3 regions of the Lysinibacillus sp. NPDC098008 genome follow, and region 3 is predicted to be linked to each of the others. Evidence: riboswitches for the same ligand, from Rfam matches in the RefSeq annotation. Region 3 holds a riboswitch; each other region holds the start of a gene.

Region 1 (5,601 bases), on a different contig from region 3:
GCAGGCTTTCCACTAGGTCCGTTGCATCTTATTATTGCTGCTGAAATGTTTGGTGTTGTGTGGCTTTTTGGGGTGATGCATAGAAGGGGGATGCATGTTTGGAAATGGCCTGTTGCCTTTCTGCTAAACGGTGTAGCTGCACCATTGCCGTTTTACTTTATCATTAGCCCAGCATTTTTCTGGGGAGCGCTTGCCAGCATTTGTGCGGCAACAGCGATTAATTTAGTGATAGCTGCTATCGTTATGCCTGTATTAACAAAGGTTTTAGTGCGCAAGGAAGGTAGCCTATTATGAGAAATGCCATACAGGTAGGAAGCCTTATTGCGACAATGGATAATGCGGCAGCCATCGGGCAAAAGCCACAGGATATTGTAGCAGCATCAGATACATTGACAGCCTATATGACAGCGCGTGTTACCTTTTTAGAGCAGCTTGCCGCACAGGCTTTGCCTACGCATATTTTGCTGGCGAATTTTTCGGGAGATGCCGCATGGTCACGTTATCTAGCAGGGATACAGCAAGTTTTTGAGGAAGCAGGGCTTGCCTGCCCTACCATTGCTGGGAGCACAGAATCCAATATGCCAACTAGTCAATCAGGCTTAGCTATTACAATGCTTGGGGAGCCACAGCAGCGTGCAGCCTTTCAGCGTGAACGGCTGAGCTGGTATACATATGGCTTACCGCTTGTGGGGGCAGAGGTACTAGCACAGCCTGAGGATGTTGCACAGCTTCAGCCGATTTTTCAAGCATGGCAGTCAGAAATTGTGCAGCAAGTATGGCCTGTTGGGTCAAAGGGGCTACAGGGGGAATATAGCCGTCTTTTTGGACAGATGGTTGTGGACAGTCCGTTGGATGCAACTAAATCAGCAGGCCCATGCACCGTTCTTTTACTTGGTATAGACCCAGCAAAAGAGCAGCAGGCACAAAAATTTTTCCCTAGAAATTTTGCAAAACTGCATTGCCATCGGGCTTGAGTTGAGCCAAAGCATAACAAGGGGCAAAACACCTATTGCAACCCTAAACACAATATGTTAGATTTGTTTAGGAATCAAAACACTATATATAGTATGTTGGACAAACGGTACCAAGATGGTTTAAAAGGGAATTCGGAGCAAGTATGCTTGTAAGCCGAAGCTGTCCCCGCAACTGTACGTGCTGACAAATAATCAAGGAGCCACTGTTTTTTTAATGGGAAGGCGATTATTTGGAGGAAGCATAAGCCAGGAGACCTGCCGCATTGTTCAAGACAGCAACACATTCTTCGGGGATTGAGAAGTGGAGGCGAGAGATTTGCACACGGCTTTTGTGTGCTTGTCCTTCATTTCCATTTCCGATTGTACAGCGATTATGCAGCCGATTAATGTTGCGTAATCGCTTTTTTATGTTGCTGGAGGAAAGGGAGAGAATAGATGACAACGCAAATTGAACAGCAAATAGCTAAGCTACAACAACGTTACACGGAGGATGAACTGGAAAGCTTTGTGAGATTATCGGATCGCTGGCTACGCAAAAATGATAATGCTACATTTGACGCATGGGCGGATGCAATGATTTTACAGGCGCTTAGCTTGATAGATGAGGAGGAGCCCTACTGGACATTTGTGGCTGCACATCTTTACTTAGAAAAATTATACAATCAATTTGCAGCACAGCGTGGTGTTGCACCAACGGATGTGTATCAAGCATTCCCAGCACAGCTTGCACGATATACAGAGGCTGGCTTGTATCATAACAGCTTAACAGCTAAATATAGTGCACAGGAGCTACAGCAATTAACAAGCTATTTAGACGCTAGTCGTGACGAGCTATTTACATATATCGGCTTAAAAACATTAATGGATCGCTATGTTGTGCGTGATTATACGAAAACGCCTGTGGAGCTTCCTCAGGAGCGCTGGATGGTCATTGCCATGACATTAATGCAGGATGAAACAGAGGACCGTTTAACAAAGGTGCAAGAGGCTTATTGGGCGATGAGTAATTTATATATGACAGTCGCAACACCAACATTATCGAATGCTGGGAAAACACATGGTCAGCTTTCTAGCTGCTTTATTGACACAGTCGATGATAGCCTGCAAAGCATTTATGATACTAATACCGATGTGGCGACATTATCAAAATATGGCGGTGGTATCGGTGTTTATATGGGAAAAATTCGTAGCCGTGGCTCAGCCATTAAAGGCTTTAAGGGCGCATCCAGTGGTGTGCTACCGTGGATTAAGCAGCTCAATAATACAGCCGTTTCAGTTGACCAGCTTGGACAACGCCAAGGAGCTATCGCTGTTTATTTAGATGTTTGGCATAAGGATGTTTTTACATTTTTAGATTTACGCCTAAACAATGGGGATGAGCGTTTACGTGCCCATGATATTTTTACAGGGCTATGCATACCAGATATTTTTATGGAAGCAGTGGAGGCACGTGAGGATTGGCATTTATTTGACCCGCATGAAGTACGTGAGGTGATGGGCTTCTCCTTAGAGGATTCCTACGATGAAGCAAAGGGAAATGGCTCCTTCCGCACGAACTATGCTGCATGTGTGGCAAATCCATTATTAAGCCGTGAAGTCGTACCAGCCATTGATATTATGAAGCGAATTATGCGCTCACAGCTCGAAACAGGTGTGCCGTTTATGTTCTACCGTGATGAAGTGAACCGCATGAATCCGAATCAGCATGAAGGCATGATTTACAGTTCGAATTTGTGTTAATTGTAGCACCTTCAATCAGAAATGGTTGTCGAAAACTCCGTTAAACGGGGAAAGTCACTCAGTGATAACCCACCGTGCTAAATCTTTTGATTAAATATTTGGAGTTTTATATAATAGAACAAATATTCTGTTTTAGGAGTGATTGATATTTCTAAAGAATATGGGTTCATATATGTAACAACAAATAAATTAAATGGTAAAAAATATATTGGGAAATGTATTTATGATCGAGTAAATAACTGGGAAAATTACTTAGGATCAGGAGTATATTTGAAAAGAGCCATAAAAAAATACGGTAAAGAAAATTTTGAGAGAGAAATTATTTGTAATGCTTATTCTGAAGAAGAATTAAATCAATTAGAAGAGTTTTACTTGAATTACTTTGATGTTGTTAATTCTACTGAATATTATAATATTAAACTTACTTCAATTGGTGGAGATATCTTTACTTTTAACCCAAATAAGGAAGCTATAAGAAAGCAAAGAACTGAGCAAATGACTGGCAAAGGCAATCATCAATTTGGCAAGCCTAAAACAAAAAAAATGATTGAATCAGTGAAAAAGGCCAACTCAAAGTGTGTCATAATTGATAGTGTTGAATATGAATCAGTCACACTGGCTTCACACCAATTAGGAATAGGTATTAGTACAATTAATTACAGATTAAATTCGGATAATTTTCCATCATATACACGAGTAATGCCAAAAAGGGAAGTTAAAATTAATGGCTATCCGTGTAAAGTTGGTAATCAGGTATTTGATTCAATAACAGAAGCAGCTAAGTTTTATGGTATTTCAACACATGCCATGAGATATAGAATGAATTCTCAAAATTTCCCTGACCATATTTTACTTAATCAAAAGTAAATGCCTAACGACTATCGAAAGTATAGCTCATTGAAAAACATGGGTGAAGAAGCGAGTAGAGTACCCCTCAAGCGAGGCCCTATTAAGGGATAATTCATAAAGGGAAAAGCGGAGCATCCTACAGGTAGAGCTGAGGATGATGATATAGTCTCCTCTGCATAGTGATATGCAGCAGTTCATAAAAGAACGGATTAGGCTTAGCGAACCTAATTGAAGAAAAGGACTGAAATTTTTCAAAATATGTCACCAACTGAATTTGAATCGATTACACTTGAGGACGATGTGATTGTCACGCGTCGTAAGCCTGGCGATTTTGTTGTTTGTAACTTGTCTTCTATTAATCTAGGAAGAGCTGTACCTGCTAACGTCTTAGAGCGTTTAATTCCGATTCAGGTACGTATGCTTGATAATGTTATTGCGTTAAATACGATTCCTGTAAAGCAGGCAGAGCGCACCAATTTACGCTACCGCGGCATTGGACTTGGCACATTTGGCTGGCATCATTTATTAGCGCTGAAGGAAATTCAATGGGAGTCCGAGGAAGCAGTCGAATACGCGGATAAGCTGTATGAGGACATTGCCTATTTAACAATTCGTGCCTCCAATGCGTTAGCAAGTGAAAAAGGAGCGTATCCATTATTCGAGGGCTCTGATTGGCAAACAGGAGCCTACTTTGACAAGCGTGACTATAATAGCGACAAATGGAATGCTTTACGCAAGGCAGTGGCGAAAGAAGGAATGCGCAATGGCTATGTGATGGCGATTGCTCCGAATTCCTCGACATCCATTTTAGCAGGCAGTACAGCAACAATTGACCCGATTTTCCAAAAGAGCTACTCAGAGGAGAAGAAGGACTATAAAATCCCTGTGACTGTGCCTGATTTATCGCCAGTAACAACTTGGTACTATAAATCTGCTTATTTCATCGATCAAAATTGGACAATTAAGCAAAATGCAGCCCGTGCCCGCCATATCGACCAAGGCATTTCATTGAATTTATATGTTCAAAATACTATTAAGGCGAAGGATTTACTGGCACTGCATATGAACGCTTGGGCAAGTGGTGTGAAAACAACCTATTATGTACGCTCCACATCTGTCGAATTATTAGAATGTGAGTCTTGTGCAAGCTAGGAGGAATAAAACGATGACAACAATTACGAAACGACAAATTATGGATAAGGAAGCACCTAACCGCTCTACAGGTATTGTGAACGGGCGCTCCTCTAATATTTTAAATTGGGATGACGTGCGCTTTAGCTGGGCGTATCCTAAGTATAAAAAAATGCTTGGCAACTTCTGGACACCCTTTGAAATTAATATGAGCAATGATGTTAAGCAGTTTCCAGAGCTAACAAAGGATGAACAAGAATCATTTTTAAAAATTATTGGCTTATTGGCACTATTGGATAGTGTGCAAACGGATTTTGCTGGCAAGGTGGCAGACTATTTAACCGATTCGAGCTTAAATGCGTTAATGATTATTCTAGCACAGCAGGAGGTTATTCATAATCACTCCTATTCCTATGTGCTGTCAAGTATTGTTAATAAAGCTGAGCAGGATCGTACCTTTGATTTTTGGCGTACGGAGCCCGTGCTAGAGCGTCGCAATGATTTTGTCATTAAAGGCTACCATGCTTTTTCCGAGGAGCCAACGGTTGAAAATATGCTAGAAGCCATTATTTATGATGTCATTTTAGAGGGCTTATTTTTCTATTCGGGCTTTGCCTTCTTCTATCATTTAGCGCGCAATCAAAAAATGGTCGCTACGTCTACGATGATCAATTATATTAATCGCGATGAGCAGCTCCATGTCGATTTATTTGTGAAAATTTATCAGGAGCTATTAGCGGAATATCCAGAGTACGATACACCTGAGCGTAAAGAGAAGGTGCAGGATATCTTCCGCGAAGCCGTTCAACTGGAAATCGATTGGGCAAATGAAGTGATCGGCGATAAAATTGAAGGGCTTGATGTTGAGGATGTCCATGATTATGTCCACTTCTATGCCAATGTGCGC
Region 2 (5,601 bases), on a different contig from region 3:
TACACGAGTAGCACCACAAATTTTATTTGAGCTTGCAACAGACGGCCCTGGATTTATGGGGGATGAGCCATATGAAACATTAGGCGAGAAGCTATCATTACCACCATTTTTAGAGCCCAAGCGTGAGCAGATTGAAAAGCTTGTTCGTCCGATTGATACGGTTCGAAGCTCTGAAACATTTGAGAAAGAATATGAGTAATGGAATTTGATTTTTTAGTAATTAACGCCTTAATTATTGTTAATAAAGCTAAAGATAATAGAAGTAGTGAGGGATTCATAAATGGAATTTTCAAAGCTATTAGATAAGCGCCGTTCTGCGAATAATTTTGTAGAGGGTGTGAAGATGACTGAGGCAGATATACGTCCTATTCTAGAGGATGTCAAATTAGCACCATCAGCCTTTAACTTACAGCATGCCAATTATATTGTCGTATTAGATGAGGAAATGAAAGAAAAGGTACGAGAGGCGGCATATGGGCAATACAAGGTACATTCAGCTTCAGGTGTAGTCCTTGTATTAGGCGATAAAGAGGCATATAAACATACTGCTGAATTAAGTCAAGGTATGGTAGATTTAGGCATTATTACAGCCTGTGAACTAGATGAGCTTGTAGCTGAAAATGCAAAATTTTATGAGGATCGTGGCAAGGCATTTATGAAGGAAGAGGCAATTCGCAATGCCTCTCTATCTGCAATGCTATTTATGCTTACAGCGAAAAATCGTGGCTGGGATACTTGCCCAATGATTGGCTTTGATCAGCAACAAATGCGTGCATTATTTAATGTGCCAGAAACGCATGAGATTGTCCTGATGATTACGATTGGCAAAGAAAAGGAAAGCAGCCGTCGTTTACGTGGCTATCGAAAGCCTGTCGAAGAATTTGTCACGTATTATTAATGTGGTATAAAATAGAATAGCTATACAAATACTATGACTAATATTCATTTAGGAGGAAACATCGTGAAAGTAGTAGCCATCGTAGGTAGTATCCGTAAAGAATCTTATAATATGCAGTTAGCTCAATTTATTCAAAAACGTTATGCAGAAAAATTCGATCTTGAAGTTTTAAGTTTAAAAGATTTACCAATGTATAATCAAGATAACGAAAATGATCCACCACAAACAGTGCTTGATTTTAAAGCAAAAGTAAAAGCGGCAGATGCTGTGTTATGGGTAACACCAGAATATAATGGAACAGTTCCAGGTGTCATGGTCAATGCTATTGACTGGTTATCTCGTGTGGATAAAGTAATGATCGGTAAACCATCTATTATAATGGGTGCTTCTATGGGGAACTTAGGTACAGTTAAAGCTCAATTACATTTACGTGATATTTTATTCTCTCCTGGTGTCAATTCACCATTACTAAGTGGTAACGATGTTTATATTGGTGCTGTGCATACGAAATTTGATGCAGAAGGAAATTTAACGGATGAAGGAACTGTAAAATTCCTTGATGTTGTGATGGATAACTTTATTGACTGGGCAAAAAAATATATTTAATGTATAGAAGGGCTGTTGAGAAAGCTGACGTTTTATTGGCTTTCTCACAGCTCTTTTGCTTATTTGATTGGAATAATTTTTAATGTTTTTTGTAATCGGTAAGCAAAGATACCTGCAAAGACAGATAAGATAACATCCTTTGGTAGTGGTGGAACCATCCAAAGCCACGCTAATTTATATGTAAAGCCTTCTGGTGCGCTTGCCCAAAGCTTATACGCAAAATACATCCAATTTGTGCCGAATACATAATTAAAGATAAAGGCGATTAACGCAGCCACTATATAGCTCATTTTTGTGCCACTGCGTTCGACAATAAGACCAGCAATAAATGCCAATAAAATATATGACACAATAAAACCAAAAGTAGGGCTTAAAATTTGCCCAAAGCCTCCACCAAAGCGAGAAAAGACAGGCGCTCCTGCTAATCCGATACACATATAGACAGTACAAGCGAGCGCGCCTTTTCGACTACCAAGAATAAGACCTGATAAAATGGCAAAGAAAGTTTGCAGTGTGATTGGGACACCACCCACTACTAAAAATGGTATAAAGGAAGTAATATTAGCACCTACCATCATTAGTGTAGAGAATAAGCCAATATAAGCGATATCTACGGTTCTTAATTTATGATGACGGTGTTCTGTAACTGTTGCCATGCTCTCACCTCTAATTTTTATAGTTATTAATGCTAGTGTAAAGAATGGATATATTTGTGTCAACATAAAAATTTCATTTAGTTAACTAAAATATAGAGCTGTTAAATAATAGTTCCATATGGACGAACAACCTATAAAACTGTATGATAGAGTCGTTATCATTTAATATTATTTGCTACTATTGGTGTGACATCTTTTTATGTCACTTAAAAGGGAAGTCGGTGAAAGTCCGACGCTGTCCCGCAACTGTAACGACGAGTTCTATGATTTTTATGCCACTGTTGAAAAATGGGAAGGCTATCAGAGGACGCAGAATCGAAGCCAGGAGACCTGCCAATTAGTAATACCTGTAATGCCCACGAGGATGCAAGCAATTACGGACAATAGCTGGTTATTTTCTGACTTTGTTTAATCGAGGGTATTTCTATGCATATTTTTGTATAGAATGCCTTTTTTTATTTTGCTTCAACTTTATTGTTGTTGAGATAAATAATCATAGGCTCTGAAAGGCATTAGCTAATTGCTTTATCCATCAAATTTGTAGGAGTTTACTGAATGAATAAAAAGTTTATATTATTTTCTGTACTACTTGTTTTCATATTAATCGTTTCTATGACCTTTGCTGTAATGGTTGGGTCTGTATCTGTAACGCCATTATATGTTTGGAAGGTGATTCTTTCGAAGCTACCTTTTATACATAACTTTATAGAGTCTGATTGGAGCCGCTCACAGGAAATTATTATTTGGCAAATACGAGTGCCACGTGTCATACTGGCGGCTATTGTTGGAGCAGGCTTAGCAATTGCAGGTGCTGCTATTCAGGCGCTTGTGCGAAATTCTATTGCTGATCCTTATATTTTAGGTATTTCTTCAGGCGCAGCGGTGGGAGCAACCTCTGTTATTATTTTAGGTGCTTTTTCGTTTTTAGGTATGTATGCTCTTTCCGTATCCGCCTTTTTAGGGTCATTATTTGCTATTGTGCTTGTATTTTTTTTATCGCGTGTTGGAGGGCGTGTTTCTATCTTTCGTCTACTATTAGCAGGCATGGCGGTGTCCTTTATTTTAACAGCCGTTTCGAATTTTATTTTAATGATGGCAAAGCAAGAGGGTGCATTAAAGGCAGTGATGTTTTGGATGCTTGGTAGTTTAGCTGGTGCCAAATGGACAAATATTATCATTCCAGCTATCGTCCTTTTAGTAGTATTTGCTTTACTTTGGCTCCATTATCGAAACTTAAATTTACTATTATTGGGCGAAGAGGCTGCTGTCACATTAGGTGTCAACCTTCAGCAATTTCGTATACAGCTTGTCTTACTTGTTTCGTTATTAACAGGGGTACTTGTTGCTGTAAGCGGTGCTATTGGCTTTGTAGGATTAATCATTCCACATATTGTCCGATTAATTGTCGGGTCTAATTATAAATATGTTATACCCATTAGTGCCTTATTGGGCGGGATTTTCTTAGTTTGGGCAGATGCAGTGGCTCGAATTATTATTGCTCCTCAGGAAATGCCAATTGGTATTATTACTGCCTTTTGTGGCGGACCATTCTTTATTTGGCTACTCCGTCGTAACAATTATTCTTTTGGTGAAGGAGATTAAAAAGATGACATTAGAAGCAAAGCAAGTATCATTCTCCATTAACGATCAGCGCATATTACATGAAGTGAGTATTCACATAAAGGAAAAGCAATTTGTTGGGCTAATTGGTCCTAATGGTAGCGGTAAATCAACGTTGTTAAAAAATATGTATCGTTTATTAAAGCCTGAAAATGGTACAATTTTATTAAACGAGCACGATATTTTAAAGCAATCGAGTAAAGCTATTGCCAAAAATTTAGCTGTTGTTAGTCAAGAAACACCTGTATTATTTGATTTTACTGTACATGATTTAGTTAGTATGGGTAGAACACCACATAAAAAGTTATTAGAGCTAGACAAAGAGCAGGATTTTCGAATTGTGAAAGATGCGCTGAAGCAAACAGGTATTGAGCATCTAGCAAAACGCAGCTTTAGCTCCCTTTCAGGAGGCGAGAAAAAGCGTGTTATGGTTGCGCGGGCACTTGCACAACAAGCACAGGTGCTTATTCTAGATGAGCCAACAAATCATTTAGATATTCAACATCAGCTTCAGGTGATGGATTTAATTCAAACCTTACATTTAACAGTAGTCGCAGCTTTGCATGACTTAAATATTGCGGCTATGTACTGTGATCAAATATATGTGCTACAGCATGGACGGATTGTATGCTATGGTACACCAGAGGAAGTGCTAACGCCTGCATTATTGCAAAAGGTATTTGGTGTCTACGCGGATATTCAGACACATGCATTGACAGGCAAGCCATATCTAACCTATATTCCTGAACAATTTACAAGCAATAAAATAAAGGCAGTAGCAGCAACATAATTGAGCATACTATATCAATGGGCTATTAAGAAAATTTCCACTTTCTTGATAGCCTATTTCCTTGTATAGATAGCTTAATTTTAGGGAACTTTATGGTTGAAAGGAATGATAAACAATGGAAGAAATAAAATTAGCCAACCTCAATCAACAGCAACTTGATAAAATTAATAAGCTAGAGAAGGATATAGGTGTTACATTAGTAGCATATGATTCATCCGAAATACCAGCTCAAGGATCAACTGCCTATGAAGCGAACCCTAACATGGCAGGTCATCATAAACAATAAAATGCCTTGCAGTAATGTAAGGTACTTTTCTTTTAACATACACAAAAGGAAGTGCTATAAATGAAAGAGTTTTATGCAGATTTACATATTCATATTGGTCGTACTGCTAGTGGACGTGCTGTGAAAATTACAGGCAGTAAAACATTAACATTAGCACGCATCTTAGAAACAGCCAGTGCAAGAAAGGGGTTAGATATTATTGGTATTATCGATTGTCATTCACCAGAGGTTATAGAGGAAATGAGTGAGCTATTAGCGCAAGGTGAACTAAAGGAGCTAGAAGGAGGGGGGCTACGTTTTCAGGAAACAACACTAATTCCAGGTTCAGAAATTGAAATTTATGATCAATTTTGCCATGGCCCTATTCATGTGCTTGCATACTTCCCTACACTTTTGCTAATGAAGCAATTTTCAAATTGGATGGCTCAGCATATGAAAAATATCCATTTAAGCTCACAGCGAATCTATTGTGATGGACGAACATTACAGCAAAAGGTGTATGAATTGGGTGGGCTTTTTATTCCTGCACATGTTTTTACCCCCTTTAAAAGCCTGTTTGGCAAAGGTGTTCAGCGCAGTTTAACAGAGGTATTTGATCCGAAGATGATAGACGCTATTGAATTAGGGTTAAGCTCTGATACAATGATGGTCAATCAAATAAAAGAGCTTCAGGCATATACATTTGTTAGTAACTCTGATGCTCATTCCCTTGGAAAAATAGCACGTGAATATCAAAAGCTACGAT
Region 3 (5,601 bases):
TTGCATTGGGGAATGATAGCCAAGACGTGCTTGTTGGGCAACATAAATATTTTGCATGCTCGCTAAAAAAAGAAAAATAAAACGGTAGGTTAGCTCTACTAATTCGACCAATAACACAGGCAATCGCCATTGTCGTAAAACATAACAAATACCGTTAACCGATGTTGTTAAAACTAAAAAATATAAGCAGCTTATACTACCAAGCACACTAAAAAATAATTGCTGTGCTGATGTCATACTTGCTTGCCCAATAAAAATGGTCCAATGGCTGAAGGTAACAGACCAAATATGAGCAGGTAAGACATGGGTGGATGGTGTCATGGAGATTAAAATGGCTATAAGGCTAGTGAATAAGAACAAGCATGGTAAAAGTAACAGCTTTCCATAATAGCTTAATGGGATTTTTGCGCCAACAATGATAAAAGCACTCATTACAAAAAATGTAATGAGTGAAAGCTGTTCATCTTTGAAAAGAAGGGATAATAACAATAGCCCTAATGAAAAGGTCATTTTTTCTAGCGGATGAACAAGCGCTAGCTTATTCAGATAAGCATACTTATCAATGAATAGCATAGTCGTTAGCCCTCTTTATGCTTGCCGCGCATATAGCCGATAAAATAGCCAATAAAGCCTGCACCAATCGCTGCTTGTAGAACAAATAATAAGCTTTCAATTTCACCACTAGGTGGCTCCCATAAACTTTCAAACCAAGGCTCATAGTCTTTGTTAATGTCACCAATCGCTGCTTCAGCTTCACCATCAGCACCACCAAACTCTGCGCCCTTTTGAATAAAGAGGGGAATAATCGCTAACAGAACAACAATAGCTACTAGCAGTAAGTTACGTTTCATGTCTAGTGCGCCTCCTTTACTGAGAAAACACGTAAGGCTTTTAATTCGCTAAGATTATATTTTTTCAAGAAATTCATCACAATGACGGTTAAAATCCCTTCACTAATGGCTAATGGAACTTGTGTTAATGCAAAAATACTTGCGAACTTTGTAAAGGATGCGGCGAAGCCACCAACCTCTGAAGGGAAGGCAAGGGCTAGCTGTACCGAAGTGATAACATATGTGCCTAAGTCACCGAGCATCGCAGCGCAGAAAACTGCTAGAGAAAAGGATAATCCTATTTTTTGTGCTCCTTTAAAAGTAAAGTAAGCGATAAAAGGTCCTACAATCGCCATTGAAAAGGCGTTTGCCCCTAATGTTGTCAGACCGCCATGTGCTAACAGCAGAGATTGGAATAATAGCACAATTGTGCCAATAACACTCATGGCAAGCGGGCCAAACAAAATGGTCCCAAGTCCAACACCTGTAGGATGCGAGCAGCTTCCTGTCACTGAAGGGATTTTTAAGGCGGATAATACAAACGCAAAGGCTCCTGAAAGCCCTAACATCATTTTTGTTTCAGGGTTGGCATCAATGGTTTTTCGAATGGAACGCAATCCTAAGACAATAAAAGGGATAGAGATAATCCACCAAAAAATAGCCCATTCAATGGGTAAAAAGCCTTCCATAATATGCATAGCAAAAGCTTGCTTTGGCACTATTAAGTATGCCAATAAAAAATAACTACATTTCCACCAAGAAAACTTCAACATTTTTCCTCCTCACGATGAAATAGATTGCAAGAATAGTGCGTGCGAAGAAATTCTTTGATGCGTATTTAGACTTTTGCATGATCCCATAAGCATCCTGTTGCTCGCTAAACAGGACATTTGACTGAGCCCATACAAAAAGCACTTCTCCGCTACAGGAAAAGTGCATGCTAAAAAAGGCAAATAATCTATTTATCTGCTAAGTCGCACACCTATCCTCGTAGGCTGAAACGGTCACGTATTTTTCGGCAGGTCTCCTGGCTCTAGTTCACTGCTTTATAGACCTTCCCATCCGTTGGACAGTGGCGTTTTCTATAAAACTCCCTATTACAGTGGCGGGACCGCGTCGGATTTACACCGACTTCCCTTTTAAGTAAAATAACAAGTATTTTACACCGAAAAAAATATAAAATTGTGAGATTTCACGACAAAGTATAACATGAATTTCCATAAATATGCTATACTTTTTATAAAAAATTTTGAATGAAGGCGCAATGTTGAAAATTCTGATAAGCGAAACTGATAAATTTATCACAAATTATTAAAGAAATATTGAAATTTTAAAATAATAAGCTATGATAAAGACAGTTTTCTATTCAATGGATAACGTTAATAATTTCATATAAACATCAATAAGTGCTCGAATATTCGAGATAATAGGGAAATTGGTGAGAATCCAATACAGCCCCCGCTACTGTAATAGCTGATGAAATCACAAAGCCACTCGTGCAAACTGGGAAGGCGTGAAAGTAAAATGAAGCTTAAGTCAGGAGACCTGCTTAGTTGATTGTGCATGCAAACTTTTCGGAGGGAGAAGTTGAAGCAAGAGCGGGTACCAGTATTTTATTCGTTTTTATCAAGCTTCTATAAAACCTTTACTCTCCATGAAGAGTAAAGGTTTTTTCTTTTCCAAAAAAGCAAATGAAGGGAGCAATTAGATGACAACATGGAATTTAGAGGGGATGCAAACACATCTCTTTATTTGCAACGGTAGTAGCTGTATGAAAAAGGATGGGGAGGATATTACACAAGCCATTCGAGATGAAATACAGCGACAAGCACTTGATAAAGAAATACATACGACAAGAACACGCTGTAATGGACGATGTAAGGATGCTTGTGTTGTTATTGCCTATCCACAAGGCAATTGGTATCGTGTGCCATCAACAGAGCATGCGAGAGCACTTGTACAAGATTTGCATCATGAAGCTTTATACAAGGAGCATGTCTTTTCATTGCGTGAGGGGACATTACAGCGCACAGCACAGACAACGGCCATTAAAGGGATTGAAAAGGTGAAAGAGAGGTAACAGGATGGCACAAAAAGGGAAAATTTTCGTAGTGGGCTTTGGACCTGGAGATTTTAAGCATATTACGACACGTGCTGTAGAGGCATTGCAACAAAGTGATATGATTATCGGCTATAAAACCTATGTAGAGCTTATTCAAGATTTAGTCAATGCCAAGTCAATTATTAGTACAGGTATGACAGAGGAGGTTTCACGTGCACAGGAGGCTGTGCGTCAAGCAGAGGCTGGTAGTATTGTTTCGGTGATTTCCAGTGGAGATGCCGGCGTTTACGGGATGGCTGGTTTGGTGTATGAAGTGTTAATTGAGCTGGGCTGGACAGAGGCAACAGGCATTGAAGTCGAAATTGTTCCAGGGATTTCAGCGATTAATTCATGTGCTAGTTTACTAGGAGCACCCATTATGCATGATGCTTGCACAATCAGCTTAAGCGACCATTTAACACCTTGGAATTTAATTGCAAAGCGTGTAGAGGCGGCAGCGATGGCAGACTTTGTCATTGCACTCTACAATCCAAAAAGTGGACGTCGTACAAGACAAATTGTGGAGGCACAGCGCATTCTGTTAGAATACCGTTCACCTGATACACCTGTTGGGCTTGTGAAAAGTGCCTATCGTGAGCGTCAAGAAATTACGATGACAACATTAGCAGAAATGCTAGAGCATGATATTGGTATGCTAACAACTGTCATTATCGGGAATTCTTCGACATTTTTCTATGATAATAAAATGATTACACCGCGTGGCTATCAGCGCAAATATACACTTGGTGCAGAGAAGCAGCCATTGCGTCCACATCAACGTTTGCGTGAAGAAAATGAACCTTGGGCAATGAACCAAGAAACAGGAGCTGCACGAAATGATTTTGCTGCTGACCCTAATGCAGGACGCTTTATTAAACCCAGTGTAGCCGCTGCGCCAAAACCGAAAAAAACAGCATTGGAAATGGCTACAGCGGCACTTGCAATGGTGAAAGGAACAAGTGCAATACAGGCAACGCCAAAGCTTGTCCAGCAAAACATTGAATCCATTTTTGAATTAGCTGTAAGCCCGGGTGTGGCTAATAAATTTTTTACACCACAGCAAATGACAACATTGGCAGAGGTCGTTGGTGAAAATGGCACGATGGAATATACACCAGAGCATCAAATCCATTTAAAAATTCCAACAACTGAGCCTGATCGCATTACCGAAAAGCTACAGGCAGTAGGCTTTTTACTAGCGCCTATTGGTGATGTTGTGACATTGAAGGCTTGTGATTTTTGCTATGGTGAAAAGGCAGATTCAATTCCATATGCAGAAGAAATTCAGGAAAAGCTAGGTGGCATGTCCTTGCCGAAAACATTAAATATTGGCTTTAATGGCTGTGGTATGGCTTGCTATCGTGCTGTGTTTGACGATATTGGCATTGTATACCGCAAAAGTAAGTTTGATGTTTTTATTGGGGCAAAGCCAGTGGGTCGTACAGCACATGCGGCACAGCCTGTTGTAGAAGGCTTGGAGCCAGAACAACTGATACCGCTTATTACAGAGATTATTGAAGAATATAAAGCAAATGCTCATCCAAATGAGCGCTTGTTTAAATATTTTAAACGTGTGAAAAAGATACTACATTTTACGTATCAGGATATGTCTTCCAAAATAAAAGTAGAGCCAGCTCCATGCGGCGACTAGTGAGGAGTAATAGAGATGAAAGCAATTTTATTTGTCGGCCATGGTAGCCGTTTAGCAGCAGGAAATGATGAGGTACGTACATTTATCGAGCAAATGACACCGCGTATTGATCCACAATTTTTAGTGGAAACGTGCTTTCTTGAATTTGCCTCACCGAATATTGAAGAAGGAATTACAAACTGTGTGAAAAAAGGGGCAACAGAGGTTCATGTCATTCCGATTATTTTACTCCATGCAGGTCATTCTAAGCTCCATATCCCAGCAGAAATTGAGCATGCACGCGAACATTATCCAAACGTTACGTTCACATATGGTCAAACAATTGGTATTCATGAAGAAATATTTGCGATTTTACAAGATCGCCTAGCAGACATTGGTTTTAGTACGGAAGAGGAGCAGCAGGATACAGCCATTTTATTAATTGCACGAGGCGGTAGTGATCCAGAGGCAAATGGTGATTTTTATAAAATCACACGACTACTATGGGAAAAGCTTCCTGTCAAATATGTGGAAAGCGCTTTTATGGGAGTAACAGACCCGCGTGTTGAGGAAGGCATGGAGCGTTGTGTCAAACTAGGTGCTAAAAAGATTACGATGCTGCCATACTTCTTATTCACAGGCATTTTAATGGAGCGTATGAAGGGAATGTGTGAAAGCTTTAATGCGCAATATCCTGAGTGTGAGATTCAAATTGCCGATTATTTTGGCTACCATGAACGTCTGCAAAATGTGTTATTAGAGCGTATTGAGCAGGCGGTTAATGGGACATCAACAGGCATGCAAGATTTAGAGAATTACCGTGCCTATGCGGCAGTACATGGACATGCACATCATCACCATCATCATGACCACGAGCATGGACACGATCACCATCACGACCATGACCATCATCATGCAGAGGAGCCTGTCAAATGATTTTCATGTTAGCAGGGACGAGTGATGCAAGAAACCTAGCCCTTGAATTGCAGCAGGCAGGGTATCCTGTCACAGCTACGGTCGTTACCGAATCAGCAGCCACT

The links. Region 3 has a riboswitch for cobalamin ahead of ACIQVU_RS01505 ((2Fe-2S) ferredoxin domain-containing protein). Riboswitches for the same ligand answer to the same signal wherever they lie in the genome.
Region 1: another riboswitch for cobalamin. It lies ahead of ACIQVU_RS08910 (ribonucleotide reductase N-terminal alpha domain-containing protein); the one in region 3 lies ahead of ACIQVU_RS01505 ((2Fe-2S) ferredoxin domain-containing protein).
Region 2: another riboswitch for cobalamin. It lies ahead of ACIQVU_RS14255 (FecCD family ABC transporter permease); the one in region 3 lies ahead of ACIQVU_RS01505 ((2Fe-2S) ferredoxin domain-containing protein).

The regions. Positions count from the first base shown of each region.
Region 1 is NZ_JBIWBA010000007.1:29,884-35,484, reverse strand. It holds gene ACIQVU_RS08920 (ECF transporter S component) at 1-294, shown strand, start outside; gene ACIQVU_RS08915 (hypothetical protein) at 291-974, shown strand; cobalamin riboswitch at 1,063-1,252, shown strand; partial or broken gene ACIQVU_RS08910 (ribonucleotide reductase N-terminal alpha domain-containing protein) at 1,410-2,711, shown strand; gene ACIQVU_RS08905 (hypothetical protein) at 2,853-3,581, shown strand; partial or broken gene ACIQVU_RS08900 (ribonucleoside-diphosphate reductase subunit alpha) at 3,804-4,715, shown strand; gene ACIQVU_RS08895 (ribonucleotide-diphosphate reductase subunit beta) at 4,729-5,601, shown strand, end outside.
Region 2 is NZ_JBIWBA010000017.1:42,635-48,235, forward strand. It holds gene ACIQVU_RS14235 (ring-cleaving dioxygenase) at 1-199, shown strand, start outside; gene ACIQVU_RS14240 (nitroreductase family protein) at 281-898, shown strand; gene ACIQVU_RS14245 (NADPH-dependent FMN reductase) at 962-1,504, shown strand; gene ACIQVU_RS14250 (biotin transporter BioY) at 1,564-2,160, opposite strand; cobalamin riboswitch at 2,326-2,513, shown strand; gene ACIQVU_RS14255 (FecCD family ABC transporter permease) at 2,716-3,762, shown strand; gene ACIQVU_RS14260 (heme ABC transporter ATP-binding protein) at 3,767-4,570, shown strand; gene ACIQVU_RS14265 (hypothetical protein) at 4,686-4,856, shown strand; gene ACIQVU_RS14270 (endonuclease Q family protein) at 4,917-5,601, shown strand, end outside.
Region 3 is NZ_JBIWBA010000001.1:301,548-307,148, reverse strand. It holds gene cbiQ (cobalt ECF transporter T component CbiQ) at 1-573, opposite strand, end outside; gene ACIQVU_RS01515 (energy-coupling factor ABC transporter substrate-binding protein) at 579-851, opposite strand; gene ACIQVU_RS01510 (energy-coupling factor ABC transporter permease) at 854-1,603, opposite strand; cobalamin riboswitch at 1,831-2,015, opposite strand; cobalamin riboswitch at 2,218-2,398, shown strand; gene ACIQVU_RS01505 ((2Fe-2S) ferredoxin domain-containing protein) at 2,539-2,910, shown strand; gene cobJ (precorrin-3B C(17)-methyltransferase) at 2,915-4,582, shown strand; gene ACIQVU_RS01495 (sirohydrochlorin chelatase) at 4,598-5,497, shown strand; gene cobK (precorrin-6A reductase) at 5,494-5,601, shown strand, end outside.